Regions from separate parts of the Rahnella contaminans genome, predicted to be linked through region 3. Evidence: predicted binding sites of a transcription regulator. Region 3 holds the regulator's gene; each other region holds the start of a gene.
What was found. Region 3 encodes LexA, which represses DNA repair genes until DNA is damaged. Its sites were predicted from a motif close to TNCTGTATGTACATACAGNA; they were not measured.
Positions count from the first base shown of each region.

Region 1: the regulator LexA is predicted to act here: its motif matches at 6,261-6,280, upstream of GW579_RS06285 (DNA translocase FtsK 4TM domain-containing protein).
Region 2: the regulator LexA is predicted to act here: its motif matches at 1,841-1,860, upstream of sulA (SOS-induced cell division inhibitor SulA).

Region 1 covers NZ_JAADJS010000001.1:1,413,312-1,421,030, reverse strand. The annotation lists gene aat (leucyl/phenylalanyl-tRNA--protein transferase) at 1-349, opposite strand, end outside; gene cydC (heme ABC transporter ATP-binding protein/permease CydC) at 402-2,123, opposite strand; gene cydD (heme ABC transporter permease/ATP-binding protein CydD) at 2,126-3,892, opposite strand; gene trxB (thioredoxin-disulfide reductase) at 4,042-5,010, opposite strand; gene GW579_RS06295 (hypothetical protein) at 5,281-5,445, shown strand; gene lrp (leucine-responsive transcriptional regulator Lrp) at 5,731-6,225, shown strand; gene GW579_RS06285 (DNA translocase FtsK 4TM domain-containing protein) at 6,348-7,719, shown strand, end outside.
Region 2 covers NZ_JAADJS010000001.1:1,326,569-1,334,287, reverse strand. The annotation lists gene ompA (porin OmpA) at 1-958, opposite strand, end outside; gene sulA (SOS-induced cell division inhibitor SulA) at 1,314-1,820, opposite strand; gene GW579_RS05975 (TfoX/Sxy family protein) at 2,037-2,669, shown strand; gene yccS (YccS family putative transporter) at 2,694-4,835, opposite strand; gene GW579_RS05965 (YccF domain-containing protein) at 4,871-5,332, opposite strand; gene helD (DNA helicase IV) at 5,527-7,581, shown strand; gene GW579_RS05955 (methylglyoxal synthase) at 7,650-7,719, opposite strand, start outside.
Region 3 covers NZ_JAADJS010000005.1:27,060-34,778, reverse strand. The annotation lists gene GW579_RS19375 (CsbD family protein) at 19-228, opposite strand; gene lexA (transcriptional repressor LexA) at 618-1,226, opposite strand; gene GW579_RS19365 (diacylglycerol kinase) at 1,346-1,714, opposite strand; gene plsB (glycerol-3-phosphate 1-O-acyltransferase PlsB) at 1,842-4,325, shown strand; gene ubiA (4-hydroxybenzoate octaprenyltransferase) at 4,412-5,278, opposite strand; gene ubiC (chorismate lyase) at 5,320-5,859, opposite strand; gene psiE (phosphate-starvation-inducible protein PsiE) at 5,949-6,356, opposite strand; gene pgi (glucose-6-phosphate isomerase) at 6,606-7,719, opposite strand, start outside.

The sequences.
Region 1 (7,719 bases), on a different contig from region 3:
GCACCAGAGGGCCAATCCACGTACCGTCTTCACGCTGCATAGCACACGCGCGGATGACCTGCTCAAAACGCTGGTTGATTGTGTAACGGTAAGGTTTTTTACGCATGAAACGTTGCAGGCTGCGGCTGGCGTGACGTTCTTCGGGAACCAGAATGGCGCGCGGATCGGGCGTCCACCAGAGGATCATCTCGCCGGGTTCAAACCAGGGAAAAATCCCGTTCTGATAAGCTGAAAGCAGGCGCGGCGCGGTAAGATCCCCGCCGATAGCCAGCAGGCCATTCGGCTCCAGTAATGCAGTGTCCGGATCCGGAAAATGAACTGAATTGGCCTCAAGCTTAACTAACCGCATAGATCTCCTTATCCGGCGACCTGAAGGCCGCCGCTAAAAAACTGGAACAACATCAACCTCGTGACAGAAAGCGTGCGTAACGCCCCTGTGCGGCGGCCAGTGTCTGGTGATCACCTTGTTCCACAATCTGACCCTCTTCCATGACACAAATTCTGTCGAAAGTTTCCAGACCGTGGAGGCGGTGCGTCACTAAGAGTAGCGTCTTATTCTGACAATGCTTGTGCAGCAGTGCCAAAATATGTTGTTCCGTTTCGGCGTCCAGCCCTTCAGTTGGTTCATCGAGCAACCACAGCGGGGCATCGTGCAAAAGGGCGCGGGCAAGGCCTAAACGACGCTGTTCGCCGCCGGAAAGCTGACGGCCACCTTCGCCCAGCCACGCGTTCAGCCCTTCGTTTTCCAGAAGGACGTGCAAATCAACTTGTTTCAGAACGTCGGTAATCTGTTCATCGGAACATTTTGGCGACGCCATCCGCAGGTTTTCACGCAACGTGGTGTTGAAAACGTGTACGCGCTGGCTGACGACGGTGATCGTTTGGCGCAGCGTCGCTTCATCGTATTCCGTGATGTCATGTCCGTTAAGCATCAGCGAACCACTGCTGATGTTCCAGCCGCGCGTCAGCAACTGCAACAGCGTAGATTTACCACAACCGGTCTGGCCGAGCAGCGCGATATGTTCACCCGCGCAGACATCCAGCGTGATATTTTTCAGCACCGGCAACGGCTGGCCCGGATAGGTGAAATTAACGTCTTTTAGCGAAAGGCTAACCTGCTCAGCCGCAAGCGGACCTTGTGCAGGGAAATTCACGTCGGCAGGCTGATCGATAATCTGGCTGACGCGCTGAGCCGAAGCGATAACCTGCCCGAGATGCTGGAAGGCCGCAGCAACCGGCCCGAGCGCTTCAAACGCCGCTAACGGCGTGAAGACAAACAACGCAATCAGCGCGCCGGGTTGCGGGAAGGCACTCAGACCACCCGCTGCCAGCCACAGCATCAGCGTCACGGTCAGACCGGCTGCGGCAATGACCATCGCCTGTGACAAACCAGTCAGCTTTGCCTGCTGTTGCTGGCGCAACATCCAGCGGCGTTCAATATCATCCAGTTGCTGACGAAATTGCGGCTGAGCGCCAAAAACCACCAGCTCGCCTTGCCCCTGCAACCATGCAGTTAGCTGCGTACGGTAATCGCTGCGCAGCGCCGTGAGTTCGCGGCCCGCAGGTTTTCCTGCGCGGTAGAACATCACCGGCAGAACCACCATCATCGCCAGCATGATGGCACCCAGCGTCAGGGCCAGCGTGACATCGATAAAACTCAGGCCGAAGGTCACCAGAATAATCACCACCATCGCACTGATAAGCGGTGATATTACGCGCAGATAAAGGTGATCCAGCGTATCGACATCGGCGACGAGGCGGTTGAGCAAATCAGCCTGACGAAAACGCGCAATACCGCCCGGTGTCAGTGGCATGATTTTGGTGAATGTGAACACGCGAAGGTGAGCCAGTACGCGGAAAGTCGCATCATGGCTGACCAGCCGCTCGGCGTAACGTCCTGCGGTTCGGGTAATAGCCCCACCGCGCACGCCTGCCGCAGGCAACATGTAGTTAAACGTATAGAGCCCCGCCAGCCCGGCAACGGCAGAGGCCGCCAGGAACCAGCCGGAAAGCGTGAGCAGCCCGATGCTGGCCATCAGCGTGACGATGGCCAGAATGACGCCCAGCGACAGGCGGAACCAGTGACGGCGATATAACGCGAGATAAGGCAGAAGAATTCTCATGATTACAGCTCCTTACTGCGCTGAGATAACAGACTGGCGAACAATCCACCCTGAGCAACCAGTTGCGTGAATGTGCCGCGCTCTGCGATTTGCCCTTTATCCATGACCCAGATTTCGTCGTAGTCGCGTGTATCTTCCAGCTGATGGGTAACCAGCAGCGTAGTCTGCGATCGGGACGCCTCGTTTAAGGCACTCATCACGCGTTTTTCGCTGTGTGCGTCAAGGCTGGCCGTCGGTTCATCTAGCAGCAATAACCGGCAGGGAGAAAGCAGGGCGCGCGCAACAGCGACACGCTGCGCCTGACCCACCGACAGTCGCGCCGCGCTGTCGCCCAGTTCAGTTTCCAGTCCCTCAGGCAGCAGCGGCAGGAATTCATTCACATACGCACGGTTAATTGCACTTTGGAGTTGTGCTTCGCTGATATCTGGCTGATTCAAAAGAATATTCGAACGCAGCGTCTGCTCCGGCAGATGTGGGTTCTGGCCGACCCAGCTAAGTTGTTTACGCCATTCATCATTGCGCAACGATTTCACCTCAATGCCGCTGGCACTCAGGGAACCCTGATATGGCAGAAAACCGAGGAGCGCACTGAGCAGGGAGCTTTTGCCCGCACCGCTCAGCCCGACAATCGCAATGCGCTGTCCTGCCGGAACAGTAAAGGTCAGCGGCCCTGCCAGCGTTTTCCCCTGCGGCGACTTAACCAGCAGGTCTCGCGCCTCAAGTGAAACGTCATAACCCTGCGGCCAGCTTTTATCACCGTCACCCATTTCGGCTTCTTCGGCGCTCAGGAAGGTCAGCAGGCTTTCAGCCGCGCCGACCGCCTGCGCTTTAGCGTGATAAAACGCGCCTAAATCACGCAGGGGCTGGAAGAATTCTGGTGCGAGGATGAGCACCAGGAAGCCCGCAAAGAGCGTGACCGGCGTACCGTAGCTGCCAAAATTGAGCTCGCCAAGGTAGGAAAAACCGAAGTAAACGGCGACGACGGCGATGGAAATTGAAGCGAAAAACTCCAGAACCGCAGAGGACAAAAATGCCAGACGTAAAACGTCCATGGTGCGCGCACGGAAGTTCTCAGTGGAGCGTTTGATTTTCTCCACTTCGGCAGAGCCGCGGTTGAAGAGGCGTAAGGTGTCCAGACCCCGCAGGCTGTCGAGGAAATTACCGCTCAGACGCGCGAGGGCGACAAAGTTACGACGATTTGCATCCGCCGCGCCCATGCCAACCAGCGCCATAAACAGCGGGATTAGCGGGGCAGTGACGAGCAGAATTAATCCGGCAGCCCAGTTAATTGGGAACACGCTGACCAGAATCAGCAGGGGAATAATCCCGGCTAATGCAATTTGCGGAAGGTAGCGGGCATAGTAATCCTGCATATCTTCGATTTGTTCAAGAATGATGCTGGCCCAGCTACCGGCCGGTTTACCCTGAATCCACGCGGGTCCCAGTTTTTCGAGGCGGTCCAGAACCAGTTTACGCATTTCCTGACGAATAACCCGCCCGCAGATAAAGCCAACCTGTTCACGTAACCAGGTCACGACGGCGCGCAGAATAAACGTCAGGGCCATCAGCAGGAAGCTTTGTAAGAGCGTTTCACGCGGCGCATGTTCAATGATCAGACTGTGCAGTAATCCGGCCATCAGCCAGGCCTGCGCGAGGATCAGCAAACCAGAAAGCAGGCCCAGCATCATAGACAGTCGGATCCAGCCTTTAGCGCGGGAGCTTTGTTGTTTTAACCAGCGGATAAGTTCTTGTTGTCGTGTTTTATTCATCAGGCATCAGTCTGCGCAGCAATCCGGATGGGAGGGCGCTCATGTTACATGCTCAGACCACAAACTGAAAATAATAAGGCGGCAATTACGCCGCCTTATTCGTTACTCTTTGTATGGACTCTATGCCCAATAACTACCCGAAGGAGTAATTATAAATCCGGGGCTTGCGATAAACCGTCCAGATAGCGTTCGGCATCCAGCGCGGCCATACATCCGGTTCCCGCAGAGGTAATTGCCTGACGATAGATATGATCCATGACATCGCCGGCAGCGAAAACGCCCGGAATGCTGGTCTGTGTTGCGTTGCCATGCGAGCCGGACTGCACTTTGATGTAGCCATCTTTCAGTTCCAGCTGACCTTCGAAAATGCCGGTGTTCGGGCTGTGACCGATAGCGATGAATACGCCAGCCACATCAACCTGCGATTTTTCGTCAGTACGGACATCAAGCAGGCTCGCGCCGGTGACGCCCATCTGATCGCCGACCACTTCGTTCAGCGTTTTGTGCGTGTGCAGAACGATGTTGCCGCTGGCGACTTTATCGTTCAGACGGTCAACCAGAATTTTTTCCGCACGGAAACTGTCCCGACGGTGAATGAGGTGAACCTCGGAGGCGATGTTCGCCAGATAAAGCGCTTCTTCTACAGCCGTGTTGCCGCCGCCGACTACCGCAACTTTCTGATTGCGGTAGAAGAAGCCGTCACAGGTTGCACAGGCAGACACACCGCGGCCTTTAAATGCTTCTTCAGAAGGCAGACCGATATAACGTGCCGAAGCACCGGTGGCGATAATCAGCGCGTCACAGGTATATTCGCCGCTGTCACCGGTCAGGCGGAAAGGACGGTTCTGCAAATCAACTTTGTTGATATGGTCGAAAATGATTTCGGTATTAAATTTGGTCGCGTGCTCGTGCATGCGTTCCATTAAGCCCGGACCGGTCAGACCTTCCGGATCGCCCGGCCAGTTTTCCACTTCCGTGGTGGTGGTCAGCTGACCGCCTTTTTCGACACCGGTGATTAAAACCGGGTTGAGGTTAGCGCGTGCAGCATAAACTGCCGCGGTATAACCCGCCGGGCCAGAGCCCAGAATCAATAATTTACTGTGTTTAACCGTACTCATGCGTAATTCATCTCCGCGATGGCGACTAGCGATAGACCGATTGTAGGGAAAATAGCGCGTTAAAAAAAGCAAACTCAGATGTTGTTAACGATTTGTCTGATAGTTTTTACTGCCGAACCCGCGTAGAAAGGATTTCGCTGCAGGTAACTGTTTGATGGTTAGAGTAAAAAAACAGCGTAAAGACATGAATGCGCTGGCAGGTTGTTTGCCCGTACGCGGACTTTTGATGACAAATCACGGCAGTTTGTGTGGATTTGACTGAAATAAGGCGTGAACGGAATTGTTATTGTTCAAAGATTAAAGATAGCTAAAAAGGCGCGCTGGCTTTTCAATCTGGCACGTTCTTCTGATTTTGCTTCTTTTACTTTGACAATCCGCTGTGCATTTGCGAAAACATCAGGGGAAGAAGAAATTAACTGCCTGTCTGTGACTTGAATTTATGCAATTGGCTGCTACCAGACCCGTTCTGGTCTTGCTTTTTGACTTTTTAGTTACAGCAGGGTTTAGTGAATCAGGTTGGCTGTTTACAACCTATTAATTTCGCAAGGTTATTTCTTTTGAGTATCCGCTTATACGGCCGTGTTCCTTTTGACAGGGGATCAACACGACTTTTGGATGCGTGAACCTTAATAATCGGGTCTTCGCTTGGGACAACCCTTAGACATTGAAGTTGGCTGGGGTATGGCAGGTGCAGGGAAGGACAGCAGAGAGACAATAATAATGGTAGACAACAAAAAACGTCCGGGAAAAGATCTCGACCGTATTGACCGTAACATCCTCAACGAATTGCAAAAGGATGGCCGGATTTCAAACGTCGAGCTTTCCAAACGTGTGGGATTATCTCCGACTCCATGTCTGGAGCGCGTTCGTCGTCTGGAACGTCAGGGCTTCATCAATGGCTATACCGCATTGCTCAACCCGCATTATCTGGATGCTTCGTTGCTGGTATTTGTTGAGATCACTCTCAACCGCGGCGCGCCAGATGTGTTTGAGCAGTTCAATGCGGCAGTACAAAAACTCGAAGATATTCAGGAGTGTCATTTGGTTTCTGGGGATTTCGACTATCTGTTGAAAACCCGCGTACCTGATATGTCGGCTTACCGTAAGTTGTTAGGTGAGACTTTGCTTCGTCTGCCGGGCGTTAACGACACCCGTACCTATGTGGTAATGGAAGAAGTGAAACAGACGAATCGCCTGGTCATTAAGACACGGTAATTGTCAGGTGCAAAACCTTGCATTTTTAGCTACACTCCTGTGTATCTATACAGCTATGGCGCCGGGGTCTACTCTCGGCGCTGTTGCTTTTTCTCAGTTCACAGGAACCTGGAGAGCCTTTCTTGAGCCAGGAATATACAGAAGATAAAGAAGTTACCCTTAAAAAACTGAGCAATGGTCGCCGACTCCTGGAGGCTTTGCTGGTGGTGGTAGCGATTTTTGCTGCTTATTTAATGGCGGCATTGGTGAGTTTTAACCCCTCTGATCCAAGTTGGTCTCAGACCGCATGGCATGGGCCTATTCACAACTGGGGCGGTGGTGTGGGTGCCTGGATGGCCGACACGCTGTTCTTCATTTTTGGCGTATTTGGTTACGCTATTCCCCCTATTATCCTGTGTCTGTGCTGGGCGGCTTTCCGTCAGCGGGATAATCAGGATTTTGTCGATTATTTTGCTTTGTCGCTTCGCCTTATCGGGACGCTGGCGCTTATTGTCACGTCCTGCGGTCTGGCATCCGTCAACGTCGATGACCTTTACTACTTCGCGTCGGGCGGTGTGATAGGCAGTTTGCTGAGCACAGCGATGACGCCGTACTTCAACAACGTCGGGGCAACGCTGGTTCTGCTGTGCGTCTGGGCGGCCGGGCTGACGCTGTTCACCGGCTGGTCATGGCTGACGATCGCTGAAAAAATCGGCGGTGCAGTGCTTGGTGTCACTAATATCGTGACCAACCGTTCACGCCGGGATGAAGATTACGAATACGACGAGCAGGACGATCCGTTACTGGAAGACGATGACGAAAAACCGGTAGCGAAAGTGGCTCCTGCCGCGGTTGCTGCTACTGCGGCGGCGGCTGTGCCAGAGGCTGTCGCGGCTTCAGAAGCTGACGAAGACGACGTTCTTTTCTCTGCGCCTTCCGTGACTAATCCGGCAGTACAAACGCCTCCGGTTACGCCGGTTATTGCGGCCGAACCAGCTCCGGCTATGGCGGCAGAAACAGTGAATCCGTATGCGGCTGAACCGCCGGTGGCAGAAATAGCTCCCTCTCCGCAAGCACCGCAGCCTGCGGCTCCGCCGTTATATAACTTCGAAATTCCGGAAGAGACACCTGTGCCACGTCATCCGCAGCCGGTACAGCAATCACCTTCTCCGGCACCGGTTCAGCGCAGCGATGACGATGGTCCGAGTATGGGTAACTGGCAGACGGCGGTTGAGCATTCACGTTCTCCGTTTGATTTCAGCTCTGCGGCACCTGATGCGGCGCAAATTGCGAGCGTCGCGGCCACCGCAGCACTGGCAACCGGTCTTGCGCAGGCAGGGCAGTCGGCGGCAACGTCTGCCGGCAATACTTTTATGCCAGCGTTCAGCGCCGTGAGTGATGAAAATCCTCAGGTGAAGAAAGGCTTCGGGCCGGAATTGCCGCGTCCAAATCCGGTGCGTATCCCAACGCGTCGTGAACTGGCTTCCTACGGGATTAAATTGCCGTCGCAGCGCA
Region 2 (7,719 bases), on a different contig from region 3:
AACCAGTAACTGGGTTAGATTTACCTTGGCCTTGTGCAGAGATTTTGTTCGCAGGGATACCTTTAGATACCAGGTAATCCACTACGCTCTGTGCACGTTGCTCAGACAGTTTCTGGTTGTATTGTTCTGAACCGATACGGTCGGTGTAACCCAGAACGATAACTGAACCGTCTTTAGGATCGATTGAACTCAACTGGCTGTACAGCTGATCCAGAGCCTGTTGGCCTTCTGGTTTCAGAGTCGCTTTGTTGAAGTTGAACAGAACGTCAGACTTCAGAGTGAATTTCTTAGTTTCCACAACTGGAGCTGGTGCTGGAGCTGGTGCAACAACTGGTGCTGCAACATCATCCTGACCGAAACGGTAAGAAACACCTACAGACAGCATGCCGTTGTCTGGACGTGCGCCAACAGTCTGCGCGTCGCCGATGTTGTTAACCCACTGGTAATCCAGACGGGTAGCCCAGTTTTTGGTCACTGCGTATTCAACACCAACAGCTGCCAGTGGAGAAACACCGGTGTCGTGATCGCTTACGCGCTCACCAGTACCACCGAAGTTACCTTTGGAGTCTGCACGCCAAACCATACCACCCAGACGGGTATACAGGTCCAGATCGTCAGTCAGCGGGTAGCTCAGTTTAGCAGCCAGCTGAACGCCTTGTGCTTTGAACGCGCCGTTGTTTACGCTGCCTTTGTAAGGCATGCGGCCAAGCCAGTCATATCCCATTTCAAAGCCCAGGTATTGGTTCGCTTGGTAACCCAAGAACGCACCTGCACCCAGTTGGCTATCGTGGGTAGGGCCGTTGCCGATACCTTCGTAAGCATTTGCGAAACCAGTGTCATGGTATTGGGACCAGCCCAATTTACCACCGGTATACCAGGTGTTATCTTTAGGGGCGGCTTGCGCTACGGTAGCGAAACCTGCCAGTGCCACTGCTAATGCGATAGCTGTCTTTTTCATTTTGCGCCTCGTTATCATCCAAATAGGCAATTGAGCTTTAAGCTTTAAGCCCTTGGTTAAAATCCTTACGCCAAGATTCTTGCTTCAATTAAGAACTTGCCACTTTACGTTGGCATTATAGAGCAACCTTGGCGTTGTAAAGTCTACAACGTGGCGCGAAACTTACAAGCTTGAAGTGTTAACACCGTGGAAAAAAAGGGAAAAACGTACACATTTCTTAACGGCTTTGACTAATTGTTGACAAAAACTGGAGATAATCTGAGGTCGGAATACCCATTTTTACTGGGTTTGAAGCCGGTTTCAGCACAAATCACTAAGTTCCGTACTATTTTCGTAGGAACATTCCTATTTTGAACTAATGGTATACAGAAGAGTGAATTTTTACTGTGGAGTGATGTCCACTAGCTGAATTCTGTTCATTTGTTGGCTTCATAATGAACCCATATGACCCTCCCTGACGTGCTGCAATTTGCAGTCTTTCTCTTTCTGAATCATTCAAATCGGGTAACCACCCAAGCACAACACTGTAATTCCCTGTGAGCAACGCTTTTTCCATTGCATCAACTGTAGACATCGCTGTGATTTGATTTACCTGCACCATTTTATCGACCGGCAAACCAGATTGAGATAACCAGTGACGGCTCAGTTTCTGCTGAGGCGTGAGCCACAACAACCAGCGGGATTGCATACCCAAATGCTGAAGCAGTGGCAGAAGTAACTGCGCAAATGCTGGCTGGCTCGCACTATAAACGAACTCCGTGATCAGACCATTATTCAAGGACGCAGACGAATTTACCTGTGTGTGGGCGACGGGCAAAGCAGACTGACTAAAATGATGATTTGTAAGATGTTGAGTGCGCATAGTGATATACCCCAGTAGGTTACTGTATGAATGTACAGTACTCTGGCGATGGGCAAAGATCAACCCAATTTTTCCAAGACATCTCGCAAATTTTGAAGGGAATATCCTCTGGCTGCATTTTATGTTTGTTGCCCATCTCTACATTGCGTATTTTGCTTTTAGCAGTACAGGTAACTTACATGGGATATATGGAATGAACATGAAAAGGATAACGCGATGATAAATCAATCAAAAAAAAGAGTGCTGGAGTGTCTGGAAATTTTTGCTTCTCTGGGGGACGTACGTGCCCGTACCCAGTTTGGCGGCTTCAGTTTATCTGCTGATGGAGCCATGTTTGCATTGGTCTCAGACGGAGAATTATATCTGCGCGCCAGTGCTGAAACTGAGGCACATTTTTGCCGGAAGAAGATGGAGAGATTGATTTATCGCAAGCGGGGAATGGATGTGAAGTTACGTTATTTCAAAGTTAATCCGGCGCAGTGGGACGATACCGAGGCTGTGCGGAAACTGGGTAAATACTCACTTAAAGGAATGCTGCGTGAAATCGAATTGCGCAAAAATAACGAAGCCGGGCGGCTTAAAGATTTACCGAATCTTTCTCTGGCTCTGGAGCGGTTGCTCTGGCAGGTGGGGATAGCAAATTCGGGCGATCTGCGCACACAAGGCGCGTGCAAGACCTACCTGAAACTCTGCGCAATGAAAAAGAAGAACCTGGGTATTAACTTGTTAATGGCGCTGGAGGGCGCCATTTTGGGATATCACGAGGCCGCTTTGCCGATGGCTTCCAGAGAAATACTGACTCAATGGTTTAACCACCAGCAAGAGCAGCCATTCGACACGATGCACTAAGTTTCACCGGATCCTGACGGGCTGTCAGTCATGGCTCTGAACGGGCAGAATTTTACTGTTAAGACTGGTGAGCTCTGGAAGATGGGCCACCAGCAATCCGATTTGTTGCAAGACAAGCTGTTCCTTGCTGTCTGAATCGGTCGTCCGCATCTGGATCCTTGCCGTCAGTTGCTCCAGAGCTTTTTCTATCCGCCCGGCTTCAGAAGGCAAATGGTGCAGTGCGCCATCAACACAGCAGACCGCGTCATCAAGCAATCTCAGGGTTTCGGTATCACCGAGTTTTTCACGATGCGCCCCCAGCGCTGAAATGAAACTCAGCATGGTGTGATTAAGACACAGCAAGCGAAACGCCGCTTCAAGCGTAGCTGGGTCGTTGTTTTTCTCCGAACTCATATTCGAAACCACCGATGCCAGTTCAGCATCGCAGTTATGCGCGTCACGCCGAGCCAGACGGTAATCCAGACTGTTATCTTTGCCCTGATGGTATTGCACTAATATCGCATCCAGATACCGGCAGTTTGCGTCGAACGTTTTGCTGACGACTTTATCAATCTGCCTGAATTTCCAGTCCGGCCAGATGAACGTCACGGCGGCCCATGCAATCGCACAGCCAATCAGCGTATCGATGATTCGGGGTATCGCAATCTCAAAACCTTCGCCCAGCAAGTTGAAGCACAGCAACACCAGCAGGGTGATGAACATCGTCGCCTGCGCGTATTGCACGGTGCGGAAGGCAAAGAACAATAATCCGCTGATCACAATCAGGATCATTTGCCCTTCAACCGACGGCACGAAGTATAAAATCGGAATGCCCAGAGCAATCCCGGCCAGTGTCCCGATGATCCTCAACGCCAGCCTGCGGCGGGTCGCGCTGTAGTTCGGCTGACAGACAAACAGGCTGGTCAGCAAAATCCAGTAACCGTGGCTCAGGCCGCTGACCTGAATGAACACGTAGCCGATAAACAGCACTACCGACATGCGCACTGCATGACGAAACAGAACAGACTGCGGTGTGAAATGCCGGGAAATGCGCAGCCAGATATCATCCAGCCCGGTGAGCTTATCGTCGACGAACGGACTTTTGCCTGTCTGGTTTTCCGGTAATGATTGCTCTGATTCGATATTCGCCAGCTGCGCGTCAATCGCGTGCAAATTCCTCAGAAGATGGCGAAGAGCCTGGAGCATTTCCCGGTGTTCGCCCTGATATTCCAGTCGTTTCAGCGCTTCTTCAAGACGGGAAAACGCCCGCTCGAACTGGCTGTTGTGCGTATATTTCTGGCGATACAGGATGCACTGGGAAAGCTGCAAACAGGCGCGGGCCTGCATACTCATCAGACGCTGAAAACGGAAAAGAATATCGCTGTGGTGAAACTGCTCGCTGAGTTTGAGGTATTTCACATGCGATGAGCTTGCGCGCTCATGAATATCCTGTACCACAAAATAATAGTGCAGGGTCCGGCGAGTACCTTTCTGTCCGCGGTCACCTTTCAGGCGGGTTTGCAGCGTATTTTTGGTCTGATTCAGCGTAGAAACCAGCTGGCCGTTAGCCATGGCCAGTTCCACCAGTTGCTGATTATTATCTTCCTGATCGGGGTCAAAAAGCGTCGCTTTAGCTTCCAGATAAGCCGCCAGCTGCGTGAAACAGCGGGAAATCTGATCCTGGAGCGGCCGGATAGGGAAAATAATATGCCCGGCCAGCGTCAGCAGGTTATACCAGATGGCGCCGGCGAGCAGGATCAGAGGCTGCTGATACCAGATGTGATACATACTGGTGCCGAGCATTGTATAAATCGCGATGAGCAACGCACCGAACGCAATCGTGGCATACCGTTGTCCAAGTGCGCCCAGCAGGATAAAACCGCAGGTTGAAATCATCAGCCCGGGTGCGAATAACCAGGGATAGGGAAACAGCAGTTCGATAGACGCTGAAGCGATAAAAAAGCAGACCAGAGTGATCAGCAAATTGCGTAAGCGACCTGCCAGACGATCGTCCAGATCGGCCAGCGCAGCCGCTACCACGCCGAGCGTCAGAGGGATGGTCAGCGTTATCTGACCCAGCCACCAGGGCATTGCGGCGGCACCCGCCAGCGCAATGAAAATCCTGATGTGGTAAAGCACATTGCTGTTATAGGCATAGCGCCTCAAACCCGGTGCAATAGAAAGCACGGAAAAACCCCACGGTTAACATCAAAAATGAAAAATCAGCGAATGCGTCCGTTTTTTAGCTGACGGCTGGCATTGGCTTCACGAACTTGTTTTGCCAGTTCGACGGAGACCACTCTTCGCCCTACCGGCCAGAGCGCGATGGCTGCGATTTTAAAGTTCGCGATGCCCACCGGAATACCGATAATGCTGATACATTGAGCGATGCCGGCCAAAATGTGTGACAAGCATAACCACCAGCCGAAAAAAATAAACCAGAAGATATTCAACAGGGTTCCGCCACCGGACATCAGCGCGCTGCGTTTTTCCGGGTATAATTCGTCAACATGCACCGCTTCATTGCCAAAAGGCATCAGTGAAAGACGGGTGATCTCCCAGCAAGAGCGGGTCAGCGGCAGGGTGAATATCAGCACAATGCTCACCAGCGTGGCGAATAGCCAGGCGAGGGTGGTAAAAAAACCGCCTAAAACGAAGTTAAGAATATTGAGTACAGTGCGCATATCGACTCTTCCCGAAGATATTAATAAGTTGAAAAATTTCAGGTTAACTAAAAAGAAACACCGTCTTATTCTACCCTGTTTTGGAATGTGGATCGCCTCTGCAAATCAAAGGTAAACTCTTAAAACGACTTGCATGTAAAATAAGAAATATTACTTTTCCGTCAGGAATTAAAGAGAAAAAACGGTGTGATGATATGGAATTGAAATCGACCTCTTTCGGGAAACATCTGGCGCAGCATCCCTATAACCGGGTGCGTCTGCTTAACGCGGGCGTAGAAGTCAGCGGCGACAAACATCACTACCTGATCCCTTTTAATCAGCTTATCCAGATCCGCTGTAAACGCGGCATTGTCTGGGGCGAGCTTGAATTTGAATTGCCCGAGGCAAAAGTTGTCCGCCTGCACGGCACTGAGTGGCAGGAAACGCAGCGTTTTTATCAGCACCTTCTCAAAATCTGGCAGGCCTGGAGTGATGAGATGAGTGGCGTCAGCGCGGGCGTTCTGCACGGGCAAATTGAAAAAATCACGCACATTGAAGAACAGGATAAGTGGTTTAAAAGCGCCGATCTGGCTGACGTCCAGAAAGACATCACCGGGGCATTTTCCGCCATTCCTGTCCCCGTCGGGCGTCTCAATGATTTCGATAATTGCCGCGAAGATTATCACACCTGCTTACGCTGGCTTGAGCAGGGAAAACGCAGCGTCGATAAACGCAATCTGGCCTGGACTGACCGGGTGATTGCGGAAAATCAGGACTTCTTTGATACCGTCGAAGTTTCTCCGCTAAATGAAAGTCAGTGTCGCGCGGTAGTGAATGGCGAAGACGCGGTTCTGGTGCTGGCAGGTGCTGGCAGCGGCAAAACCTCGGTACTGGTGGCGCGCGCAGGCTGGTTGCTGCACCGTCAGGAAGCGGTACCGGAGCAAATTCTGTTGCTGGCGTTTGGACGTCAGGCCGCGGATGAAATGAACACGCGTATAAAAGAACGTCTGCATACCGACGGGATCAAAGCCAAAACGTTCCACGCGCTGGCTTTGCAGATTATTCAGGAAGGCAGCAAGAAAGCGCCAAAAATCAGCAAACTGGAAACTGATGCGAAAGCGCGCCGCAGCCTGCTTATCAAAACCTGGCAGGAACAATGCGCTGGCAAGAAAGTGCAGGCCAGCGGCTGGCGGCAGTGGATGACCGATGAGCTTGAATGGGATGTGCCGGAAGGGGATTACTGGAAGAATAAACCGCTGGCCGAACGTCTGGGCAGCCGTCTTGAGCGCTGGCTGAGTCTGATGCGTACGCACGGCGGGAGCCAGGCCGAAATGATTGAGAGCGCACACGAAGACGTGAAAGACCTGTTTTCTAAGCGCATCCGCCTGATGGCTCCGTTACTGAAAGCCTGGAAAACGGCGCTGAAAGAAGAGGGCGCGGTGGATTTCTCCGGGCTTATTCATCAGGCTGTGAACATTCTGGAGAAAGGCCGCTTTGTCAGCCCGTGGAAACACATTCTCGTCGATGAATTTCAGGACATTTCCCCGCAGCGCGCGCTGTTGTTGTCGGCATTGCGCAAGCTGAATAAGCGCACCAGTCTGTTTGCGGTGGGCGATGACTGGCAGGCGATTTACCGTTTCAGCGGTGCAGAGCTTTCCCTGACCACCGCTTTCGCAACACACTTTGGCGAAGGGGCTCAGTGCGCGCTGGATACCACTTACCGTTTCAACGACCGCATCGGTGAAATCGCCAATAAATTTGTTCAGCAGAACCCTTATCAGCTGAAAAAACCGCTGAACAGCCTGACGAAGGGCAACAAGAAAAACGTGGTGATCTTGCCGGACGAACAGCTGGAAAAGCTGCTGGATAAGCTCAGTGGCTATGTCACTGCCGATGAAAAAATTCTGGTGCTGGCGCGTTATCACCATTTACGGCCGCAGATTCTTGAAAAGGCCGCTACCCGCTGGCCTAAGCTGAATCTTGAATTTATGACGATCCACGCCAGTAAAGGTCAGCAGGCGGAATACGTCATTATTGTCGGCCTGCACGAAGGCAACGACGGCTTCCCGGCACCGGCGCGTGAATCGGTGCTGGAACAGGTCTTATTGCCGGAACCGGAAAACTTCATGGATGCCGAGGAACGGCGGTTACTGTATGTGGCGATGACCCGTGCGAAGCATCAGGTCTGGTTAATGCAGGATAAAGCACGCCCTTCTGTTTTTGTGGAGCAGCTGGAAGATATCGGCGTTCCGGTGCAACGAAAACCCTGACAACACAACGCCCGGCAAATGCCGGGCGTTGTGTTGATGAAGGTGTGACGAATACGCAGTTGTGCGCATCATTCTTTCAAACGTGCCCACAAGTAACGCTGATAATCAGGGATAGTAATATCCACTTCTGACTGGAAA
Region 3 (7,719 bases):
GCGAGGGGGAGTCGCGTGTTACCAGTGATATTTGTTTTTCGATTCCCAATCCTTGAGCTCTTTCTCGGCCTGATCCTTCTGATAGCCATATCGCTCCTGAATCTTACCTACCAGCTGATCACGTTTACCTTCAACGACTGTCAGGTCGTCATCAGTCAGCTTACCCCACTGTTCTTTCACTTTCCCTTTGAACTGCTTCCAGTTACCGTCGGCTTGGTCCTTATTCATGATAAATATCTCCTGTTACCTTGGGTTGTGGAGCTGCACGTTTGCTGGCAGCCCGTCCTTAACACTTCAAAGCTTAGTAGAGAATGCGGATTCGTCTTCCCAAAACAGGGATAAAAACCACTATTAGGATTAATCCAAAGCAGGATATAACGTGGAATTGGAATCTGTCTGACTGAAAAAGGCCGGTAATTCAGAGCACAGAGAGTGCAAATCCGGTATTTGCTCTAAACAGGTAACACAGCGGATAACACGTGAGAAAAAGGATTTTATCGGGAAAGTTTATTAGCAGCTTCAAACAATATCGCCCCAAAACGGGGCGATGAGATACTGATATTTACAGGCGCGTCAGAGGCGGCCAATGCACCTGCAACGTAGAACTTAAGCGCAGATTAGATCCAGTCGCCGTTGCGGATAACGCCAACCGCCAGACCTTCAATGCTGAAATTCTGTTCACGCAAATCAACCACAATCGGCTGGAATTCGCTGTTTTCAGGCAACAGCTGAACAACACTGCCCTGTTTCTTCAGGCGTTTGACCGTGACTTCATCATCAATACGCGCAACGACAACCTGCCCGTTACGGACGTCCTGCGTTTTGTGTACTGCCAGCAGGTCACCATCCAGAATACCGATATCACGCATCGACATCCCGCTGACGCGCAGCAGGAAATCCGCACTCGGTTTAAACATGGCCGGATCGACCTGGTAATGTCCTTCGATGTGCTGCTGAGCCAGCAGCGGTTCACCGGCGGCAACGCGGCCAATCAGCGGTAAACCTTCTTCTTCTTCCATCAGCAGACGAATACCGCGCGAAGCACCGGAAACGATCTCGATAACGCCTTTACGCGCCAGCGCTTTCAGGTGTTCTTCCGCCGCGTTCGGGGAACGGAACCCCAGACGGGATGCAATCTCTGCGCGGGTCGGTGGCATACCGGTGGTGGAGATATGATCGCGAATAAGGTCGTAGACCTCTTGTTGTCTGGTCGTTAAAGCTTTCATTCCGCCCCCTGGTTGTTTATACAGTCTTGCTGTGAGTATATACAGCTAAACGGGCAATGAAAACCTAAGATTGAATAAAAACAGGGCATAACGATAATTCCTGGAATACAGGTTCCAGATCAGAACCATCGCGGCCAAAAGATGCTGACCCAGACAAAAATCGCCAATATGATGGTCAGAAGTACGGCGGCGGAGCCAATATCTTTCGCACGTCCAGACAGGACGTGAAACTCAGGCCCGATGCGGTCAATCGCGGATTCAATGGCGCTGTTAAGCAGTTCAGTCACACACACCAGCACGACGGAGCCAATCAGCAGGATACGTTCTATACTGCTGACATCCAGCCAGAAAGATAACAAAATTAGCGGGATAGCGACGCTGGCTTCCTGGCGAAAAGCCGCTTCATTTTGCCATGCGGCTTTCAATCCTTTCCAGGAATATCCGGCTGCTTTATAAATTCGGGTAAATCCGGTGACTTGGTTCGCCATTTCGGGTACTGATCCTTAGAGTGTTTGCAGCATTTTAGCTGTTATATGGTATCGCATCACCACAGATCTCATCTGAGCTTTCTGGTATCCTTGCGGCGAAATTGCTAACAAGAGGCTTCACGTTTTTATGTCAGGTTGGCGTAGACTTTATTACACATTATTGAATTTACCACTCTCATTGCTGGTAAAGAGCAAGGTCATACCTTCAGATCCGGTTACCGAGTTGCATTTAGACCCGACGCGCCCGATTTTGTACGTATTGCCTTATAACTCCAAAGCAGACTTGCTGACGTTGCGTGCGCAATGTCTGGCCGAGAATCTGCCCGACCCTCTTATTCCGCTGGAAATCGACGGAACCCTGCTGCCAAGCCATGTTTTCATTGCTGAAGGCCCGCGCGTATTCTCGTATTACACGCCGAAGCAGGAATCCGTAAAGCTGTTCCACGACTATCTGGATTTGCATCGCAACAATCCGGATTTAGACATTCAGATGCTGCCAGTTTCCGTGATGTTTGGTCGTGCGCCAGGCCGGGAAGGTCAGGATGATACGCCGCATCTGCGCGTGCTGAATGGCATCCAGAAATTCTTCGCCGTGCTGTGGCTCGGACGTGACAGTTTTGTTCGTTTCTCTAATACCGTTTCCCTGCGCTATATGGCGACGGAACACGGTACAGACAAAACTATCGCTCAGAAACTGGCACGCGTGGCGCGCATGCATTTCTCCCGCCAGCGTCTGGCGGCAGTCGGCCCGCGCCTTCCAGCTCGTCAGGATTTATTCAATAAGCTGCTGGCTTCCAAGGCCATCGAAAAAGCGATTGAAGACGAAGCCCGCAGCAAGAAAATTTCCCATGAAAAAGCCCAGCAGAATGCTATCGCGCTGATGGAAGAAATCGCGGCGAATTTCTCTTATGAGGCCGTGCGTCTGTCGGACCGTGTGCTGAGCTGGACGTGGAACCGCTTATATAAAGGTATCAACGTCAACAATGCTGAGCGTGTCCGTCAGCTGGCGCTGGATGGTCAGGAAATTGTGTATGTGCCCTGCCACCGCAGTCATATGGACTACCTGCTGTTGTCTTACGTGCTCTATCACCAGGGGCTGGTGCCGCCGCATATCGCTGCCGGTATCAACCTGAATTTCTGGCCAGCCGGTCCGATTTTCCGCCGTCTGGGCGCGTTCTTCATTCGTCGTACCTTTAAAGGCAACAAACTCTACTCCACCGTTTTCCGTGAATATCTGGGCGAGTTGTTCAGCCGTGGTTATTCGGTCGAATACTTTGTCGAAGGTGGTCGTTCACGCACCGGACGCCTGCTGGAACCCAAAACCGGTACGCTGGCGATGACCATTCAGGCCATGCTGCGCGGCGGTTCACGTCCGATTACGTTAGTGCCGATTTACATCGGTTATGAGCACGTGATGGAAGTGGGGACCTACGCGAAAGAATTGCGCGGTGCGACCAAAGAAAAAGAAAGCCTGACCCAGATGCTCAATGGTCTACGCAAACTGCGCAACCTTGGCCAGGGTTATGTCAATTTCGGTGAACCGCTGCATCTGACTACGTACCTGAACCAGAATGTGCCGACCTGGCGTGAAGCAATCGATCCTATCGAAGCGCAACGTCCAAGCTGGCTGACGCCAACGGTGCAGGATCTGGCAGAGCAGATCATGGTGCGTATCAACAACTCAGCGGCAGCCAATGCCATGAACCTGTGTTGTACGGCGCTGCTGGCATCGCGTCAGCGCTCACTGACCCGCGAACAGCTGATCGAACAAATCGACTGCTATCTGCAATTGCTGCGTAACGTACCCTATAACGCGGATTCGACCGTGCCTGATCTGAGCGCCGATCAGCTGCTCGATCACGCGCTGAACATGAACAAGTTCCAGGTCGAGAAAGACAATATCGGCGACATCATCGTTCTGCCGCGCGAACAAGCGGTGCTGATGACGTATTACCGCAACAACATCCACCATATGCTGGTTCTGCCGTCGCTGATTTCAAGTATCGTGATGCACCACCGCCATGTGAGTCGTGCTGAATTGCTGCGTCAGGTAGAGCTGATTTACCCGATGCTCAAAGCTGAACTGTTTATGTATTTCGATAAGTCAGAGCTTCCGCAGGTGCTGGATGTCCTGACGCTGGAACTGGCTCGTCAGCAAATCATTCATCTGGAAGACGACGAACTGACGCTTAACCCGGCGCGTATCCGCACGTTGCAGCTGCTGGCCGCAGGTGTGCGTGAAACGCTGCAACGCTACGCGATCACCTTCTCCCTGCTCACCAATAATCCAAGCATCAACCGTGGTGCGCTGGAAAAAGAGAGCCGGATTATGGCGCAGCGTTTGTCCGTACTTCACGGTATCAATGCGCCAGAATTCTTCGACAAAGCGGTGTTCTCGACGCTCGTCGGCACGTTACGCGCTGAGGGCTATATCAGTGACAGCGGTGATGCGATTCAGGAGCAAACGCGAGAGATTTACATCATGCTCAGCGATTTGATGACGCCGGATATCAAGCTCACCATTGAAAGCGCAGGTATGCCTTCGGAACTGCCGCAACCTACAGAACCTCCGGCTGAGCCTAAAATGGACGTGCGCGATACCGATCACTGATTGACGTTAAAATCATTGCGGTAACGCCATAAAGCAAAACGCCCGGGCTTATAAAAAGACCGGGCGTTTTTTATTGCCTGAAAGGCTCAGAAGCTGAAAGCAGATAAACTCATCAGAATGCCAAGGAACAGCACCAGTCCGACATAGTTGTTCTGGCGAAAAGCCAGGAAACAGGCGTCACGCTCGCGTTTAGCAATCAGCTTTTGCTGATGCACAAACAGCGCAGCGGCCAGCAGCAGCGACCAGTAGAACGGCGCGCCAAGCTGGGAAAGATGGCCGACAATGCCCATCAGTATTAACGTCGCCAGTTGCAGCAGGCCGATAATCAGCGTGTCAAAACGACCGAACAGAATCGCTGTCGATTTCACACCGATTTTCAAATCATCATCGCGGTCAACCATGGCGTATTGCGTGTCGTACGCCACCGTCCAGCAGATATTAGCGGCAAACATCAGCCAGCAGCTGAGCGGTACGCTTTCGCTCACCGCCGCATACGCCATCGGAATGGCCCAGCCAAATGCCGCGCCCAAAACCACCTGAGGCAAATGGCTGACCCGCTTCATAAACGGATAAATCCATGCCAGCGCCAGCCCGGCAAGAGACAGCAAAATCGTCATGCGGTTAAGCAGCAGAACCAGCAGGAACGAAACCAGCACCAGCCCGGCAAAAAGCATTTTCGCCTGCTTACCGGAAATCGCACCGCTTGGCAGCGGACGGTTCGCGGTACGTTTGACATGACCGTCAAATTTACGGTCGGCGTAATCATTCACCACGCACCCGGCAGCGCGCATAAAAAACACGCCCAGCACGAAAACCAGTAAAATCTTTGCCGAAGGCATTCCGCCACCGGCCACCCACAGCGCCCATAATGTGGGCCATAGCAGCAACAGCGAGCCGATCGGTTTATCAATACGCATCAGGCGGCAGTAATCACGCCATGTGCCCTGAGTCATACTTCCTGACACTCTCTGCTCTCCTTGTTGATTAGTCTGGCTCATGCCTTACTCACTTTGCCCTCGGGGCGATGTACCGGCGAGTCTGGCAGGAAAATTTCAGTCAGCAGCAGGGGTTTATCTGACAAACGCAGGCGGGAACGACGTGCCCATAAGTCACCATTTTCACTCTGCAATTGCCCTAAATGAATGTAATCGCGGGTCAGGTTATTGCCGCTGAAAAGATAGCGTCCAAGCGGGACGGTGCCTAAATCAACCAGCGCCAGATCCGGTCCGGTCAGCGTTTCTTCAGGGATGACCGTGCGGCCCAGCAGCCAGGGTTCGGCATCGCCAAACAACACAATTTCGCGGATCCAGTAACGGGCACTTTCAGGTAACTGCTGCGCTTCACTTTCACCCAGTTCCCCCCGGCTGACAAAACATTCGTTTTGTGGCTTTACGGTGACGGTAACACCCTGCTTTTCAAACCGGCGGGTCATGGATCCCATTTCCATCAGCCAGTCGGCAACATCCGCAGGGACCTGCGAAGGGTCGTCAAACCAGTGGATTGGGGATTGTTCAGAGGAATGGGAATCAGACATCAACGGCTCCGTAATGAAGGTATTCATACCTCCAATGAATTATCTGCCCCGCATTCTAGCGCATGAATGCGGGTCAGTAATGGCCTGTTTTATTCGCGACGCAGACGTTCGCCGTTTGCCAGGAACAGCGTTACGACCAGCACGAGGATCGCACAGGCGTAAACCAGCGTGTCATAAGGACTTTTATGGTCGACGATAATCAGGCGGATAATTGCGGTGATACCGATATAAATAAAATAGCGCAGCGGAAAGTGATAACCCGAGGAAAAGTATTTGATAATCAGCGCAATAAACTCGAAATAGAGGAAGTAAATCACAATCCCCTCTATCAGCAGATACGACGAAGACTGGTCGTTATTAACGAACAACACCATCGCCAGATGATAGGTTTCGCGCCCGATAAAAATCATCAGGATCGCGGCCAGTCCCAATAAGAAAACGTTCAAGATTCGCTGCATAATGACGGATATCATCATTGCGCGTTTTGATCCTGCCATGTGATCTACATCCCACTTTTGTTATGAATACCCGCAGAATACCACAGAGTCTGTGCCGGAAAAGCGGCATTAAAAAGGGCCAGCCCGTTGAGGCTAACCCTTTTATTTAGAAATATTTCGACCTGTCCCTCTAAATCATTCGGGCTGGATCAAGGCGGCAAGGGAACGAAACCCGGGAGCTTACATAAGTAAGTGACCGGGGTGAGTTCACGCAGCCAACGCTGAAACAACCTGAAGGATGACGGGGGATTAGCGCCAGTTTTTGAAGCGGTTAATCAGACCGTTAGTCGAGCTGTCGTGGCCGGTCACATCTTCGCTGCCTTCCAGTTCAGGAAGAATACGGTTCGCCAGTTGTTTACCCAGTTCCACACCCCATTGGTCGAAGGTGTAGATGTTCAGGATTGCACCCTGAGTAAAGATTTTGTGCTCATACATCGCAATCAACGCACCCAGGCTGTAAGGCGTGATTTCGCGCAGCAGGATGGAGTTGGTCGGACGGTTACCTTCGAACACTTTGAACGGCGCAACGTGTTTAACGTCTTCCGGTTTTTTCCCCTGATCGGCGAATTCTTTCTCGACGACGTCCAGAGATTTACCGAATGCCAGCGCTTCTGTTTGTGCGAAGAAGTTAGACAGCAGTTTCGCGTGGTGATCGCTTAGCGGATTATGGCTGATAGCTGGCGCGATGAAGTCACAAGGGATGATTTTGGTGCCCTGATGAATCAGCTGATAGAACGCGTGCTGGCCGTTGGTACCCGGCTCGCCCCAGATGATCGGGCCAGTCTGGTAATCCACCGGATTGCCATTACGGTCAACGAACTTACCGTTTGATTCCATGTTGCCTTGCTGGAAGTAAGCAGCAAAGCGGTGCATGTACTGGTCGTATGGCAGGATAGCTTCAGTTTCGGTGCCGTAGAAATCGTTGTACCAGATGCCGATCAGCGCCAGCAGAACCGGCAGGTTTTTCTCTGCCGGAGTATTGGCGAAGTGTTTATCCATCGCGTGAGCGCCGCTCAGCAGTTGTTCGAAGTTATCAAAGCCAACGGACAGGGCGATAGACAGACCGATTGCGGACCACAGTGAATAACGGCCGCCGACCCAGTCCCAGAACTCGAACATGTTGTCGGTGTCGATACCAAATTCACTCACCGCTTTACCGTTGGTCGACAGTGCCGCGAAGTGTTTCGCTACATGCTTATCGTCGCCCGCGGTTTTCAGGAACCAGTCACGCGCGCTGTGGGCGTTGGTCATAGTTTCCTGAGTGGTGAAGGTTTTTGATGCCACCAGGAACAGCGTGGTTTCCGGTGACAAATCTTTCAGCGTTTCGGCGATGTGCGTGCCATCCACGTTGGAGACGAAATGC